2 regions of the Amycolatopsis sp. cmx-4-61 genome follow, and region 2 is predicted to be linked to the other one. Evidence: riboswitches for the same ligand, from Rfam matches in the RefSeq annotation. Region 2 holds a riboswitch; the other holds the start of a gene.
The links. A riboswitch is a leader RNA that binds a small molecule or an ion and turns the genes downstream of it on or off. The one in region 2 is predicted to bind thiamine pyrophosphate.
Positions count from the first base shown of each region.

Region 1 (8,451 bases), on a different contig from region 2:
ACGCCGTGCATCCGGAGGCCGAACGCGATGTTCGCGGCGACGTCGCGGTGGGTGAACAGCTGGCCGTCCTGGAAGACCAGGCCGAAGCCGCGCCGGTGGACCGGGACCGCGCCGAGGTCCTCGCCGTCCCAGCTCACCGAGCCGCGGGCCGACGGCTCGAGCCCGGTGATCGCGCGCAGCAGCGTCGACTTGCCCGAGCCGGACGGACCGAGCAGGGCCAGTACCTCGCCGTCGGCGATGTCCAGCCGGGCGTCGCGGACGGCCGCGAACGATCCGTAGTGGACAGTCAGGTCCCGCACCGACAGCGCCATCAGAACTCTCCCACCCCGCCGCGGCCGAGCCGGTCGATCAGCGCGACCGCCAGCACCGTCACGAGCATCAGCAACGCGCACGCCGCGTACGCCATCTGGTTGTTCAGCTCCCCCGGGCGCGCCATCAGCGACGCGATCGCGACCGGCAGCGTCGGCGCCGTCGGCCGGGCGAGGAAGCTCGTCGCACCGAACTCGCCGAGCGCCACGACGAACCCGAACCCCGCCGCCGCGACCAGCGGCCGCAGCGTCAGCGGCAGGTCGATCTCACGCCACACCCGCAGCGGGCTCGCGCCGAGCGTCGACGCGGCCTGCCGCAGCCGGACGTCGACCGAGCGCAGCACCGGCAGCACCATCCGCACGACCAGCGGGATGATCACCAGCGCCTGGGCCAGCGGGACCAGGTAGGGCGACGTCCGGAGGTCACCGGGCAGCGCGTCGAGCGTCACCAGGTAGCCGAACCCGACGGTGACCGCCGACACCCCGAGCGGCAGCATCAGGACGGCGTCCATCGTCTCGCCGAGGCCCCGCGCGGCTCTCGCGGGCGAGCGGCGCAGCGCCACCAGGACGACGGACGCCAGCACGCCGACGACCATCGCGAGCAGCGTCGCGTCGACGGCCACCTTCAGCGAGTTCAGCGCGGCGTCCCAGCCCGACACCTGGAGCGCGCCCTTCTCGCCGGTGCTCGTCAGCGCCCGGTACCCGGCGAGACTCCAGCCGTCCTCAGTGGACACCGATTCGGCGAGGAGCGCGACGATCGGCGTCACCAGCAACGCGAGCACGACGCCCGCGAGGCCGACGGCCCACCATTCGCCGCCACGCGGGCGGTGCGCCTGCCCGGACCCGATCCGGGCGCCGTCCCGGCGCCGCCGCGCCAGCCCGCCGAGGACCAGCGCGGCGACCACGGCGGCGAACTGGATCAGCGAAAGCGCCGCCGCCCCCGAAAGGTCAAGGAGGTCGACCGTGCGCAGGTAGATCTCGGTTTCCAGAGTCCGGTAGCGGGCGCCGCCGAGGATCAGGACGACCCCGAAACTGGTCGCGCAGAAGAGGAACACGACGGCCGCCGCCGACGCGATCGCCGGGGCGAGCGCGGGCAGCGTCACCGCCCGGAAGGCCCGCCACGGCGAGGCGCCGAGCGCGCGGGCGGCGTCGGCCGTCCGCGGGTCCAGCCGCGCCCACAGCCCGGCGACGGTCCGCGCGACGACGGCGACGTTGAAGAAGGCGTTGGCCAGCACGATCGGCAGCACGCCGCCGTCCGGCCAGAGCGCCCGGAACGCCAGCCCGACCACCACGGTCGGCAGCACGAACGGCACCAGCACCAACGTCCGGGCCAGGCCGACGCCGGGCAGCCGCACCCGCGCCAGCAGGAACGCCACCGGCAGGCCGGCCAGCACCGCGACCACCGTCGACGCGGCCGCGCTCCCGACGGTGAACCCGGCCAGCTGCCAAGTCCGCGCGTCGCCGAGGACGACGTCGAGGCCGCCGGCGGCGAACCCGCGGCCGATGATCGCCAGGACCGGCCAGGCGAAGAAGACCACCAGGAAACCGATCGGCGCGAGCCCGAGCAGCGCCAGCCCGAGCCCGCGGGCGGTCCGCGGCGGGGCCGTGGCCCGCCGGGCGGACGTCACGGTCACCGCCCGAGCTTTCGGGGGCTCCGGGTGGCGGAGCCCCCGGCCCGAGGCGGCGCCTCGGGTGTCACTGCACGAGCGTGCGCCATTCGCCGATCCACTTCTCGCGTCCCGCCTGCACCTGGTCCGCGGGCAGCGTCTCGGGCTTCTGCGGCAGCGGCGCGACCTGCGCCCAGCCCGGCGGCAGGTCGACGCCCTGGCGCGCCGGGTAGACGTACATGTTGGCCGCGACCGTCGCCTGGAACTGCTGGGAGAGCAGGAAGTCGACGACCTTGCGTGCGTTCTCGACCTGCTTGCCGTTCGCCAGCACGCCGGCGTACTCGACCTGCCGGTAGCAGGTGTCGAGCAGCGCCTTCGTGCGCGGCTTGCCGTCGTCGCCGACCTCGGCGGCCGGCGAAGACGCGTACGAGACGACGATCGGCCGCGGCCCCTTGCCGGACGAGCCGGAGAACTGCTTGGTGTAGGCCTCTTCCCAGCCGCTGACCACCTTGACGCCGTTGGCCTTCAGCTTCGTCCAGTAGTCCTTCCAGCCGGCGTCGCCGTACTTGGCGATGGTGCCGAGGAGGAAGGCCAGCCCGGGTGAGGCCGTCGCCGGGTCCTCGGCGACCAGCAGGTCCTTGTACTTCGGGTCGGCCAGGTCGTCGTAGGTCGAGGGCGCCGGGATCCCCTTGGCGGTGAAGTAGTTCGTGTCGACGTTGACGCAGACGTCGCCGACATCGACCGCGGAGAGCCGGTGCTCGGGGTCGACGGCGTAGCGCTGGGGCCCGCGGTCGGCCTCGGGGCTCGTGTACGGATCGAAGACGCCCTCGCCGAGCGCGCGGGAGGCGAAGGTGGAGTCGACGCCGTACGCGACGTCGCCGATCGGGTTGGCCTTGGTCAGCACGAGCTTGTTGGTCAGCGATCCGGCGTCGCCCTGCTTGAGCACGGAGATCTTGATGCCCGACTGCTTCTGGAAGGCGTCGAGCACCTCCTGCGGGGCCAGGAAGGAGTCGTGCGTCACGAGGGTGACGGTGGGCGTCTGCTGCGTGCCACCGTCACCGCTCGACAGCGAGCACGCCGAAGCGACGGCGCTGACGGCGGCGATGGCCGTCGCGGCGCGAACAGCCCTGCGTTTCATCTACCCTCCTGCACTTCGCCGGACGAGGAGGGGGAAGCCCTCCCTTCGCCGGCATGATCCGTCTCAGGTGCGAACGGTCGCGGATACCCGCCTCTCAGCCCGGCACCGGCCGGACTCCCGTGGCAACCGTGCAGCGTAGCCGAGGACGGACGACCATGGAGACATGACGGAAATCTTGAGCGACGCCGAGGCCGACGGACGGCTGGGCCCGGGCTGGACGCGGTCCGGCGCGGTGATCTCCCGCGAGGTGGAACTGGGGAGCTTCCCCCAGGCGATCGAGGCGGTGGACCGGGTGGCGGTGCTCGCCGAAGCCGCCGACCACCACCCGGACATCGACATCCGCTGGCGCACCGTGACGTTCCGGCTCTCGACGCATTCGGCGGGCGGCCTGACGGCGAAGGACTTCGACCTGGCTTCGCAGATCGACTCGGTGCTCGCCGCCCTGTGACCTCGGTAACTCTCAGTGCACTTTCCCGGGTCTGCGACGTCTCTCGGTTACCGGAACCTTCGGGAGGGAGACGAGATGACTCAGGCAATCGTGGTCGGTACGACGGCGTTCGCGACGATGGTCGCGGCGGCGGGCGGAGTGCTCTGGTTCACCGCCCGCCACCGCCGTCACCTGGACGGCTGAGAGTTCGATCACAGCTGTTAACACGGGCCATGATCGGCGCGCTGATCCGAGCGGAAGCATCGGTCCGGCCCGTAGGGATTGCCCCATGAACAGCACTCTGACCGCCGCCCAGCGCGCCTGGATCAACGCCCTCGCCCCCGCGGTGGTGCTGATCGCGATCGCCCTGCTGGGCCTGCTCGGCTAGTCGCTACCCCGCTGGTCCGGCGTCTCGGGTGCGGCGATGCCCGGCACGCCCGCACCCGCCGCCGGCTGCGGGGCGCGTTGGTGGAAGCGGGCGTGCTCGATCCACCCCTGCGGCAGCCACCCGCCGGTCACGAGCTGCGGGTGGCGGGGGTGGATCGCGAGCGCCCACGAGACGAACAGCAGTTCCGCCCAGTCCGACTGGAGCAGCCAGGAAATCGGGCCGTGCTCGCTGTTCCCGGTGAAGTGCACGGTTGCGGGCGCGACGACCGACATACCGGAAAGGTCGGTCCACGGCCAGCGCAGGATGCTCGGGGTGTGCATGTAGAAGCCGTACTGGCTCAAGTACACGTTCCCCTGCTCGATGGGGACCCAGCGCGGAACCGCCGCGGCGTGCGCGGCTCGGCGCGCCCGCGACTTGGCGATCGACCCGCCGACGAGCGACCCGGCGACGAGCCCCAGCCCCACCGCGCCGGTGCCGAAGACGAAGGGCGTGGTGACCTGCCAGCTGCCGTCCCCGAGCGCCCGGAAGTCGGAGAGCACGAACGGCCCGGTGGCCCAGAACTTCTCGTCGCCGCCGATCGTCGGCGGAAAGGGCGCCAGCACCTCGTGGACGTCTTGCGTGCTGTGCCCGCCGGCCAGCAGGGCGGCCAGGTAACAGGTGTACCGCAGCACTTCGTCGCGCTGCGTCCACGGCGGCACCGAGTTCGCTGCCGTTTTCTGCCCCATCGTGAAAACCCTCCAGCCACCGGACGACGCGGCGGCCGATCCTAATGGCCGAGGGGCCCGGTGGGGGCGGTTACCGAGCGGTCACCACCCGGCTCGCCCAATGGGGACGATCCGGGTGGACAGCGGAGGAGCTCAGACGTTGAAGCGGAACTCGACCACGTCGCCGTCGGCCATGACGTAGTCCTTGCCCTCCATGCGGACCTTGCCCGCCGCGCGGGCGGCCGCCATGGAGCCCGCCTCCATCAGGTCGTCGTACGAGACGATCTCCGCCTTGATGAAGCCGCGCTCGAAGTCCGTGTGGATCACACCCGCCGCCTGGGGGGCCGTGGCGCCCTGGGGGATCGTCCAGGCGCGGGACTCCTTCGGGCCCGCCGTCAGGTACGTCTGGAGGCCGAGCGTGTGGAACCCCGCGCGGGCCAGGGAGTACAGGCCCGGCTCCGGCTGGCCGACCGACTCGAGCAGTTCGCGCACCGACTCCTCGTCGTCCAGCTCCAGCAGCTCCGCCTCGACCTTCGCGTCGAGGAACACCGCGTCCGCCGGCGCGACCAGCTTGGTCAGCTCCGCGCGGCGGGCTTCGTCGGTGAGCACCGACTCGTCGGCGTTGAAGACGTACAGGAACGGCTTCGTCGTCAGCAGGCTCAGCTCGCGCAGCGCCTCGAAGTCGACTTCCTTCTGCGCCTGGAAGAGCGTGCGCCCGGCGTCGAGGATTTCCTTCGCCTTCTGGGCGTTGTCGAGCGCGGGCTTGTTCTCCTTCTTCGTCCGCGCTTCCTTCTCCAGCCGCGGCAGCGCCTTGTCGAGGGTCTGCAGGTCGGCGAGGATCAGCTCGGTGTTGATCGTCTCGATGTCGCTCGACGGGTCGATCCGGCCGTCGACGTGCACCACGTCGGGGTCGTCGAACACGCGGATGACCTGGCAGATCGCGTTGGCCTCACGGATGTTCGCCAGGAACTTGTTGCCCAGCCCGGCGCCCTCGGACGCGCCCTTCACGATGCCCGCGATGTCCACAAAGGACACCACGGCGGGGACCGTCTTCTCCGACTTGTACAGCTCGGCCAGCTTGTCCAGCCGGGGGTCCGGCAGCGGCACGACACCGACGTTCGGCTCGATCGTCGCGAACGGGTAGTTCGCGGCGAGCACGTCGTTGCGGGTCAGCGCGTTGAACAGGGTGGACTTGCCGACGTTGGGCAGGCCGACGATACCGAGGGTGAGGCTCACGACCCCGCAGTCTACGTGGCTCACCCGGCCGGGCCCCACGCACCCAACGCCGTGGCGGATTTCCGCCAGCGAGGCCGCTGAGCTGCTGACATGCTGGGATCCATGGTCACCGACACGCTCGCGCTCTGGCGCGACGCCGAACGCTGCTACCGCGTGGTCACCGCCCGCGACTCGCGCTTCGACGGCCAGTTCATCATGGCGGTCCGCACCACCGGGATCTACTGCCGCCCGTCGTGCCCGGCGTCGACGCCGAAGGTGCAGAACGTGCGCTTTTTCCCGACGTCGGCGGCCGCGCAGGCCAACGGCTTCCGCGCCTGCCGCCGCTGCCTGCCGGACGCCGTGCCCGGCTCGCCGGACTGGAACGTGCGCGCCGACCTGGCCGCGCGGGCGATGCGCCTGATCTCCGACGGGACCGTGGAACGCGAAGGCGTCCCGGGCCTCGCCCGGCGTCTCGGGTATTCGGAACGCCAGCTCGGCCGGGTGCTCACCGCCGAGCTGGGCGCGGGCCCGCTCGCGCTCGCCCGGGCCCACCGGGCGCACTCCGCGCGGCTGCTCATCGAGCTGTCCGAGCTGCCGCTGACGGACGTCGCCTTCGCGGCGGGCTTTTCCAGCGTGCGGCAGTTCAACGAGACGATCCGCGAAGTGTTCGCGACAACGCCTTCGCAGCTTCGCGCCTTCGCCGCTTCACGACGGGGGCGCCAGGCCGACGTCACCGGGACCCGGCTCAGCCTGCGGCTGCCGTTCCGGCCGCCTTTCGACGCTGACGGGTTGCTTCGCTTCTTCGCGGACCACGCCGTGCCAGGCGTCGAGGAAGTCACTCCGGAGGCCTACGCGCGCACCCTGCGGCTCGCCCACGGCACGGGTGTCGTGCGGTTGACCCCGATGCCGGACCACGTGCGGTGCGAGCTGATGCTCACCGACCTGCGCGACCTCGGCAGCGCGGTCAGCCGGGTGCGCCGGCTGCTCGACCTCGACGCCGACCCGGCGGCGGTCACCCGGGTCCTCGGCGCCGACCCGGCGCTGGCGCCGGTGGTCGCGGCCGTCCCGGGGATCCGGGTGCCGGGCGCGGTCGACGGCGAGGAGCTGCTGCTGCGCGCCCTGGCCGGCGGCCCGCTGCCGCCGGGCGACGAGGTGCCGGGCGAGTGGGGGGTTTCGCGGCTGTTCCCGACCGCGGCCCAGGTCGCCGAGGCCGTGCCGGGTCACGCGGGGATCGCCGCGCTGGCGGAGGGCCGGCTCGACGTGCACGTCGGCCGGGACGCGGCGGAGCTGCGGGCCGAGCTCCTGGCGACCCCCGGCGTCGACCCGTCGACGGCCGACTACGTCGTCATGCGCGTCCTCGGCGCGCCGGACGTCCTGCTCGCCGAGGATCCCGCGGTCCGCGGCGGCGCCGAGGCGCTGGGCATCGCGCCGGACTCGCTGCCGGAGCGGGCGCGTGCCTGGACGCCGTGGTGTTCCTACGCCGGGATGTACCTCTCAGCCCGGTTCTCCGGGCCACACGACGGCCTGCGCGACGACGACCTGGTTGCCGTCGAACGTCGCCGCCGGTGACCCGTGCAGGCGGTAGCCGAGCTCCAGCGCCTCGCTGACCCGGCGGCAGAACCCGGCGTCGTCCGGGCCGGTCAGCAGGCGGTAGCGGGGCAGGCCGTTCGGCGGCTGGTCGGTCATGCCGTCATCTTGGCCGAGTCGTCAGCCGGCGCGCACCTGCAGGGTCGAGCCCGTGCGGGACTTGCGGACCCGCAGCCGGGTCGGGATGCGCTGCCGCAGCTCCTCGACGTGCGACACGAGCCCGACGACCCGGCCGCCGGCGCGGAGCTCGTCGAGGATGTTCATCACGACGTCGAGCGTTTCGGCGTCCAGCGTGCCGAAGCCTTCGTCGACGAACAGCGTGTCCAGGAGCGCGCCGCCGGTCTCCCCCGCGACGACGTCGGCCAGCCCCAGCGCGAGGGCCAGTGACGCGAGAAACGACTCGCCGCCGGACAGCGTCTTCGCCGGGCGGATGGTGCCCGAGTAGTCGTCGAGCACGTCGATGCCGAGCCCACCGCGGGTGCCGCGCGCCCCGGCCGCGTCCGAGTGGACGAACGAATACCGGCCCTGGCTCATCGTGCGCAGCCGGTGCGTGGCGGCGACGGCGACTTCCTCGAGCCGCGCCGCCAGCACGTACGACCGCAGGGACATCTTGCGGCTGTTCTGCCCGCGCCCGTTGACGACCTCCGAGAGCGCCCGCAGTTCGGCGTACTCCGCTTCGGCCGGCGCGAGCCCGGCCAGCGCCTGGCGCAGCAGGCCGGCCAGCCGGGTCAGTTCGTCGTGCTGTGCGGTGGCCACCCGCAGCGCCGCGTACGCGGAATCCGCGCGCGCCCGGGCCAGCTGGGCCGCGTCGGCCGCGCGGCCGACGTCCGCGACGTCGCCCGGCGAGATGCCGAACAGGTCCGGCTCGGCCAGCAGCGCCCGCGCGCCCGCGGCGGCCGCCTCGGCCTCGGCGATGCCCTGCTCGAGCTTCTCGATCTGCTCGTCCGGCAGCATCGCGGCCCGCGCCTTCTTCAGCGACGTGAATCCCTTCGCCTGCACCGCCGCCTCGACCAGGGTTTTCTGCTCCGCCACCCGCTCCCGGGCACCGACGACCGCCGTGCGCGCCTCGGCGACCGC
Region 1 is NZ_JAEBEI010000014.1:88,622-97,072, forward strand. Features, by position in the region: gene ACLJOU_RS32040 (ABC transporter ATP-binding protein) at 1-311, opposite strand, end outside; gene ACLJOU_RS32045 (ABC transporter permease) at 311-1,876, opposite strand; gene ACLJOU_RS32050 (thiamine ABC transporter substrate binding subunit) at 2,004-3,053, opposite strand; TPP riboswitch at 3,076-3,184, opposite strand; gene ACLJOU_RS32055 (4a-hydroxytetrahydrobiopterin dehydratase) at 3,217-3,501, shown strand; gene ACLJOU_RS32060 (hypothetical protein) at 3,865-4,593, opposite strand; gene ychF (redox-regulated ATPase YchF) at 4,726-5,808, opposite strand; gene ACLJOU_RS32070 (DNA-3-methyladenine glycosylase 2 family protein) at 5,899-7,356, shown strand; gene ACLJOU_RS32075 (DUF1737 domain-containing protein) at 7,282-7,473, opposite strand; gene ACLJOU_RS32080 (AAA family ATPase) at 7,495-8,451, opposite strand, start outside.
Region 1: another riboswitch for thiamine pyrophosphate. It lies ahead of ACLJOU_RS32050 (thiamine ABC transporter substrate binding subunit); the one in region 2 lies ahead of thiC (phosphomethylpyrimidine synthase ThiC).

Region 2 (8,451 bases):
CTCTCGCCGGAACACCGCGAAGCGCTGACGGCGGCGATCCCGGCGCTCGAGGCCCTGATCGCGGACGACTGAGCCGCCTGCTGCCGCAGTCCGGCGAGCTCAGCGCTCAGGGCGCGGAGCTCGTCGAGGATGCGCTGGTCAAGGAAAAATCGAACGCAGGGATGTAGCGCGACGCGTGGTCAGCGCTCCTCGGGAGCCAGCCGCCAGAAGGCCGAAACCGGGCCGACCTTCGCGCCCATCGGGTACGCGTGCTCGACGGCGTGGGAGACGAACCACTTGCCGTACCGCGCGGCCTCGACCACGGACATGCCCTTGGCCAGGCCCGCCGTGAGCGCCGACGCCATCGTGTCGCCCGCGCCGTGCGTGTGCGGGGTCGAGTACCGCTTGCCCGGCAGCTCCACGAACGTCGAGCCGTCGAACAGGAGGTCCACGCACTCCGGGTCGGCCTGCAGGTGGCCGCTCTTGACCAGGACGTACCGCGGGCCCATCCGGTGCAGCACCACCGCCGCGGTGTGCATGCCTTCGCGGTCGGTCACGGTCATCCCGGTCAGCAGCCGGACTTCGTCGAGGTTCGGCGTCAGCACCGTCGCGCGCGGCAGCAGCTCGTCGCGCAGGGCGTGGAGCCCCGCCTCGTCGAACAGCGGGTGCCCGTGCATCGACGCCGCGACCGGGTCGACGACGAACGGGATCTGTTCGTCCCGCCCGATGCCCGCCTTGTCGCACGCCGCGGCGACGGCGTGGATGATCTCGGCCGAGGCCAGCATGCCGGTCTTCGCCGCGCCGACGCCCATGTCCGCCGCCACGGCCTCGATCTGCCCGGCCACGATGTGCGGCGGCAGATCGGCGCGGTCGTGCACGCCCAGGGTGTTCTGCACGGTGACGGCGGTGACCGCGACGAGCCCGTGCACGCCGCAGGTCAGGAAGGTGCGCAGGTCCGCCTGCAGCCCGGCGGCGCCGCCGGAGTCCGACCCGGCGATGGTCAGCGCAGAGGGAGGGCTCGTGGTCATGGTGGTTTCCCGACTTCTGGTCTAGGCCAATCAGCCTCTTTTGCTTCATCAACAGTCAACCACGGTGGGACATTGTGAACGTTACTCACGTTCGAAGGAGCCTGGATGAAGCTCTTCTCGGTGGCACTCCTCACGGCCGCGCTTACGCTCTCCGGGGCGACCGCCGCCAACGCCGACAGTCCCAAGCTGTCCCACGTCACGACCGTCGGCGTGCACAACACCTACGACCCGGCGGCCTACGGCTACCTGGCCCAGGCGCTCGACGCCGGCTCGTCGCTGATCGAGCTCGACGTCTGGCCGGACTTCATCACCCACGAGTGGAAGGTCAGCCACTCGAACCCGTTGGGGAACAACAACAACTGCGTCGCCGCGACCTCGGCGTCGCAGCTGTACAGCGGGGGCAAGAACAAGAACCTGGAGTACTGCCTCGACGACATCCGGATCTGGCTGGCCGCCCACCCCGGCCACCCGCCGCTCACGCTCAAGATCGAGATGAAGACCGGCTTCTCCGACAACAACGGCCTCGGCCCGGACGAGCTGGACGCGACGTTCCGCGCGCACCTCGGCAGCGTCGCCTTCCGCCCCTCCGAGCTGCTCGGCGGGTACGCCACGCTCGACGACGCGGCCAAGGCGGACAACTGGCCGTCCGTGGACGCGCTGCGGGGCCGGGTGCTCACCGAGATCATCCCGGGCACGGTCGAGGAGCAGAACCCGACGGACACGCTGCACACCGACGTCGAGTACGCCCGGTACCTGGTGGGCCTGAAGAACGCGGGCAAGCTCGGCGACGCGAACATCTTCCCGACCGTGCACGGCGCGGCCGGCGGTGACCCGCGGGACAAGTACACCGCCGACCTCAAGCCGTGGTTCGTCGTCTTCGACGGCGACGCGAACGCGTGGGTGACCCAGACCGGGCCGTGGTGGTACGACGCCAACCACTACTACGTCGTGATGACCGACGGGCAGAACGTGGCGCCGGCCATCGACGCCCACAACCCGACGGTCGACCAGGCCAACCAGCGCGTCGCCGACCTGGCGAAGCAGCACGCGTCGGTGGTCACCGCGGACTGGACCGGGCTCACGACGGTGCTGCCCCAGGTGCTCGCGCGGGGCTAGACGGTCAGCACGAGCTTGCCGGACACCCGGCCCGCTTCGCCCAGCTCGTGCGCCTTGGCCACGTCCTCCAGCGGGAAGGTCCGCTCGACGCGGACCTTCAGCTGACCGGCCTCGACCAGCTCGACGAGGCCGGTCAGCCCGCCGAGGTCCGGTTCCACGAGGATCCGCCGAGTGCGCACGTTCCGCGCCTCGGCGGCCTTCTCGATCCGATCGCCGACCCCGCTGGGCACGCCGATGAGCAGGCCGCCCTCCTTGATCGCGGGCAGCCAGCGCAGGTCGCTGTCCTCGCCGACGAGTCCGAAGTAGACGTCCACATCGGACGCCGTCGCGGTTTCGTCGTGGTAGTCGATCGGCTCGTCGACGCCGAGCTCGCGCAGGAAGTCGTGCTTCTTCGCGCTGGCGGTGCCGATGACGTGCGCGCCGCGCGCCTTGGCGATCTGCACGGCGAGGTGCCCGACCCCGCCCGCGGCGGCGTCGACGAACACCCGCTGTCCCGCGTGGACGTTCGCGACGTCGACCAGGCCCTGCCAGGCGGTCAGCCCGGCCAGCGGCAACGCGGCGGCCTCGGCGAACGACAGCCCGGCGGGCTTGCGCACGAACTGGCGCGAGGGCGCGGTGACGTACTCGGCGTAGGCGTTGGCCGGGCGCGGGAACCACGGCATGCCGAGGACTTCGTCGCCCTTTTCGACACCGGTCGCGCCGAAGCCGGTCTCTTCGACGACGCCGGCGACGTCCCAGCCGACGGTGAACGGCGGCTCGCCGAGGAACCCGCCGCCACGCCGGACCTTCCAGTCGACCGGGTTGATCCCGGCGGCGTGTACCCGCACCAGGACCTCCGTCGGCCCGGGGTCGGGGCGCGGTGCCTCGGTCACGCGGAGCACCTCCGGTCCACCGAGGGCCTGCTGGGTCACGATGCGCATTGCTTCACTCCTTCGTCGTGGGGGGCGCCTCCATCCTCGGGTCGTTCGTCACTTTTCGCCAGAAGGCACTTTCCCGTAAAGTAGGTACCTGATGGATACCACCTGCGACCAGGGCGGACCCTGGGATGTGTACCTGCGCAACTGCCCGTGCCGGGACGTGCTGGACCTGCTGGCCAACAAGTGGACGGCCCTGGTCCTGGGCGCGCTGGCCCGCGGCCCGCACCGCTTCGGCGAGCTGCGCCGCGCGGTGGACGGCATCAGCCAGAAGATGCTGACCCAGAACCTCCGCCAGCTGGAGCGCGACGGCTTCGTGACGCGCACGGTGTACCCGACCACGCCGCCGACGGTGGAGTACGCGCTGACGGAGATGGGCGCCGAGGTGGGCGCGCACCTGATCGCGCTGAGCACGTGGTCGCAGGCGAACTTCGACCGCATCCGCACGGCCCGCGAGCAGTACGACGGCCGCGAGCTGCAGCCGGTCCGTTAGCTCTTGCCCAGCACCCAGAACGGCGAAACCGGCCCCACGCCAGCACCCAGCGGGTAAGCCTCCGCGACGCAGCGCTCGATGAACTTCTTCCCGGCCGCCACGGCGTCCGGGACCGAGGCGCCCTTCGCCAGGGCCGCCGTGATCGCCGAGGCCATGGTGTCGCCGCCGCCGTGGGTGTTGTCCGTCGCGTACCTCGGACCGGTCAGCTCGACGTAGGAACTGCCGTCCGTCAGCAGGTCGACGCACTCGGTCGTGCCCTGCATGTGGCCGCCCTTCACCAGGACCCACCGCGAGCCGAACTCCAGCAGCGCGTCGGCCGCCGCTCGCTGGGAAGCGGAATCGACCACCGAAACCCCGGTCAGCAAGCGGACCTCGTCCAGGTTCGGGGTGATCAGCGTCGCCCGCGGGAACAGCTCCGTGCGGATCGCCTCCAGGGCGTCCTCGCGCAGCAGCGAGTGGCCCGTCATCGACGCCGCCACCGGGTCGACCACCAGCGGGAAGCCGGACTCGAGCTCGTCCAGGGTCTTCGCCACCGCGCGGATGATCTCCGCCGTGGCCAGCATCCCCGTCTTCGCCGCGTCGACGCCCATGTCCGAGGCCACCGCCTTGATCTGCGCGGTGACCACGTCGGCCGGGATCTCGGTGAACCCCTGCACGCCCAGGGAGTTCTGCACGGTGACCGCCGTCAAGGCGACCAAACCGTGGACCCCGTTCGCGAAGAACGTGCGCAGGTCCGCCTGGATGCCCGCACCACCGCCGGAGTCGGACCCGGCGATGGTGAGGGCGGTCTTCGGTGTCACGGCCGGACCACCGGCAGGTAGACCTGGCCGCCGGACCCGGTGAACTCCGCCGACTTCGACGCCATGCCGGCCTCGATCGCTTCCACAGTGGACAGGCCGTGCTCCTCGGCGTACTTGCGGACGTCCTGAGTGATCCGCATCGAGCAGAACTTCGGGCCGCACATCGAGCAGAAGTGCGCGGTCTTGGCCGGCTCGGCGGGCAGGGTCTCGTCGTGGAACGAGCGCGCGGTGTCCGGGTCCAGCGAGAGGTTGAACTGGTCGTTCCAGCGGAACTCGAACCGCGCCTTCGACAGCTCGTCGTCCCACTCCTGCGCGTACTCGTGCCCCTTGGCCAGGTCCGCGGCGTGCGCGGCGATCTTGTACGTGATCACCCCGGTCTTGACGTCGTCTCGGTTCGGCAGCCCGAGGTGTTCCTTCGGCGTCACGTAACACAGCATCGCCGTGCCGTACCAGCCGATCTGCGCCGCGCCGATGGCCGACGTGATGTGGTCGTACGCCGGCGCGATGTCCGTCGCGAGTGGACCGAGGGTGTAGAACGGTGCCTCGCCGCAGAGCTTTTCCTCGAGCTCGACGTTCTCCTTGATCTTGTGCATGGGCACGTGACCCGGGCCCTCGATCATCACCTGGACGTCGTGCGAACGCGCGAGGTGCGTCAGCTCGCCGAGGGTTTCGAGCTCGGCGAACTGGGCGCGGTCGTTGGCGTCCGCAATGGACCCCGGGCGCAGGCCATCGCCGAGGGAGAACGTGACGTCGTACTGCCGCAGGATCTCGCAGAGTTCCTCGAAGTGCGTGTACAGAAAGGACTCCTGGTGGTGCGCGAGGCACCACGCGGCCATGATCGAGCCGCCGCGGCTGACGATGCCGGTGACGCGCCGGGCGGTCAGCGGGATGTAGCGCAGCAGCACGCCGGCGTGCACGGTGACGTAGTCGACGCCCTGTTCGCACTGCTCGACGATCGTGTCGCGGTAGACCTCCCACGACAGCTTTTCCGGCTCCCCGTTGACCTTCTCGAGCGCCTGGTAGATCGGCACGGTGCCGACCGGCACCGGCGAATTGCGAATGATCCACTCCCGCGTCTCGTGGATCCGCTTGCCGGTGGAGAGGTCCATGATCGTGTCGGCACCCCAGCGGGTGGCCCACACCATCTTGTCGACCTCTTCCTCGACCGACGACCAGACGGCCGAGTTGCCCATGTTGGCGTTGATCTTCACGAGGAAGTTCTTGCCGATGATCATCGGCTCGGACTCCGGGTGCTTGCGGTTGGCCGGGATCACCGCGCGGCCGCGGGCGACCTCGTCGCGCACGAACTCGGGAGAAACCCGCTCACGTGCGGCGACGTACTCCATTTCCCGCGTGATGACACCCTGTTTGGCCCAGCCGAGCTGGGTGTTGTGCTCGCGCCCGTCGGCCCAGCCGGTGCGCAGCCGGTGAAGTCCACTGTGGACGTCGATCGAAGCTTCGGGATCGGTGTACGGGCCCGAAGTGTCGTAGACGTCGAAGTGTTCACCGTTGGACAGCTCGATCCGGCGCGCGGGCACCCGCAGCCCCGATTCGGTCTGGTGGTACACCTTGCGCGAGCCGGTGATCGGCCCGGTCGTGACGGAGAGGTCTTGCTTTTGGGCAGCAGAGTTTTCCAGCGTCGTCAACGACTTTCACTCCCTACGCCGGCATTACCCGGTCAGGTTCATGCGGTCGGTGACGCCTGCGAAACGCAAGTCACCCTCTCAGCCCGCCATGGCGCGAGCTCCCGCGTTGGTGTTGTACCCCGACCATGCCACGCCGGAGCCGCAGACTCAAGTCCGCTCACCTCACCCGACCAATTCGGCCGGGGTGGCGTAGACGTCGACCATGGCTCCGTTGCGCAGCACGGTGATCGGCAGTGCGGTGCCGATCACTTCCGCGAACAGCTGCCGCTGGATGCCCTGGGCGTCCGAGACACGCGTGCGCCCGACAGTCAGCACGAGGTCACCGGCCCGCAGGCCGGCCCGGTCCGCGGGACCGCCGGACACGACTTCGTGCACCCGCAGCCCGGCGCTCTGCCCGGTGCGCCCGGCGACGTCGTCCGGCAGCGGCGCGGGCACGCCGACGACACCGAGGTACGCGCGCCGCACCCGGCCCTCGACGAGGAGTGTGTCGATGATCCGCCGCGTCGTCGTGTTGATCGGCACGGCAAGCCCGAGGCCGATCCCGGCGACGGCGGTGTTGACGCCGACGACCCGGCCGGCGGAGTCGGCGAGCGCGCCGCCGGAGTTGCCGGGGTTGAGCGCGGCGTCGGTCTGGATGACGTCCTCGATCACGCGAGTGGTGCGCCCCTGCCGCACCGGCAGCGCCCGCCCGAGCGCGCTGACGACCCCGGCGGTGACGGTCCCGGAGAAGCCGAGCGGGTTCCCGACGGCGACGACGAGCTGCCCGACGACGAGCCGGTCGGCGTCCCCGAGTTGGGCGGCCGCCGGCGTCCCGCCCCGGGCCCGCAGCACGGCGAGGTCGGACAGCGGATCGGCGCCGACGACGTCGAAGGGAACTTCGCTGCCGTCGGCGAAAGTGGCGACCCCGCGCCGGTGGTCGCTGACGACGTGGGCGTTGGTGAGCAGGTGCCCGTCGTCGGTGAAGACGACGGCTGAGCCGCTGCCGCGCGCGAGCTGCACCCCGGCGACGTGCGGGGTGACGGTCCGGGCGACCGTGCTCACCGCGCGCGAGTAGGCGTCCATCGCGTCGTCCATGCGTACCTCGATTACAGCTTTGCAGGTACTACAAGTGTGCGCCGGTCGACGGGGGAAGTCCGTTCGCTGTCCGTGAACCGGTTCACCGGACCAGTGACGGTCGGTGGTTCACCGGATCGGCTCATGCGCCGGTGAAGGATCGGCGGCAGACTCCCAAGTCGCTTCTGTAACGGTGCAGAAGCGATCTTCTGTGGGGTTGATATGCGAAAACTCATCTTCGGCGCCCTCGCCGGGCTGCTGGTCACCGGCCTGATCCCGGCGACCGCGGTGGCCCAGGGCGAGGCTCCCGGCGCGCCCGGGAGCCATCCCAGCTGGCTGCCCGCGAACAAGACCGGCTTCGGGACCGCGCACGACCGGTCGAGCAACGTCTGGTTCACCCTCCAGGGCGGCCAGCTGTCCGAGGTCTACTACCCGGACCTGTCGACGCCCAGCGTCCGCTCCCTGAACTTCGTCGTCACCGACGGCCGCAGCTTCGCCGTCGCGGACCACACGGCGAAGTCCCAGCAGGTCCGGCGGACCGACGACGACAGTCTCACCTACGAGCAGACCATCACCGACGACCAGCACCGCTGGCGCATCCGCAAGACCTACGTCACCGACCCGGCCGCCACGACCGTGCTGGTGGACGTCGACTTCCAGTCGCTCACCGGGCGCCCCTACCAGCTCTACGCGGTCGCCGACCCGGACCTCACCAACGACGGTTCCGACGACTCGGCCGCCCGCGCCGGTGACGCCGTCACCGCGCAGGACGCCGCGAACGCCGCCGCCCTCACCGCGCAACCCGCGTTCGCGAAGACGAGCGTCGGCTACGCGGGCGCGTCCGACGGGAACACGCAGCTCGCCAAGACCTTCAAGCTGACCTCCTACGACACCGCCGCCAAGGGCAACGTCGTGCTCACCGGGCAGACGACCGCCGACGGTCTCCGCGACCGGCACGTCACCCTCGCCCTCGGCATGGGCGCGAAGGCCGCCGACGCGCTGAAGAGCGCGCAGGCGTCACAGCGCCGCGGGGTCCGCGACATCACGCGCGCCTACGACCGCGGCTGGCGCCAGTACCTGCGCGGGATCGGCAAGCCGCCGGCGTCGCTGAAGACCGACGCCGAGCGCGACCTCTACAAGGCGTCGATGCTGACGCTCGCCGCGAGCGAGGACAAGCACCACCCGGGTGCCTTCATCGCGTCGCCGAGCATGCCGTGGCGGTTCGGCAACAACGACCCGGAGTGGTCGCCGTCCGGCACCTACCACCTCGTCTGGCCGCGTGATCTCTACCAGATCGCGACCGGCCTGGCCGCCGGCGGCGACAAGGCGGCCGCGAACCGGGCGGTGTCGTACATGTTCGGCACGCAGCAGCAGGCCGACGGGCACATGCCGCAGAACAGCCGGGTCGACGGCGTCCCGTAC
Region 2 is NZ_JAEBEI010000001.1:1,358,591-1,367,041, forward strand. Features, by position in the region: gene ACLJOU_RS06695 (MarR family winged helix-turn-helix transcriptional regulator) at 1-72, shown strand, start outside; gene thiD (bifunctional hydroxymethylpyrimidine kinase/phosphomethylpyrimidine kinase) at 180-1,007, opposite strand; gene ACLJOU_RS06705 (phosphatidylinositol-specific phospholipase C domain-containing protein) at 1,113-2,123, shown strand; gene ACLJOU_RS06710 (NADP-dependent oxidoreductase) at 2,120-3,043, opposite strand; gene ACLJOU_RS06715 (winged helix-turn-helix transcriptional regulator) at 3,135-3,530, shown strand; gene thiD (bifunctional hydroxymethylpyrimidine kinase/phosphomethylpyrimidine kinase) at 3,527-4,330, opposite strand; gene thiC (phosphomethylpyrimidine synthase ThiC) at 4,327-5,976, opposite strand; TPP riboswitch at 5,970-6,091, opposite strand; gene ACLJOU_RS06730 (S1C family serine protease) at 6,139-7,050, opposite strand; gene ACLJOU_RS06735 (glycoside hydrolase family 15 protein) at 7,252-8,451, shown strand, end outside.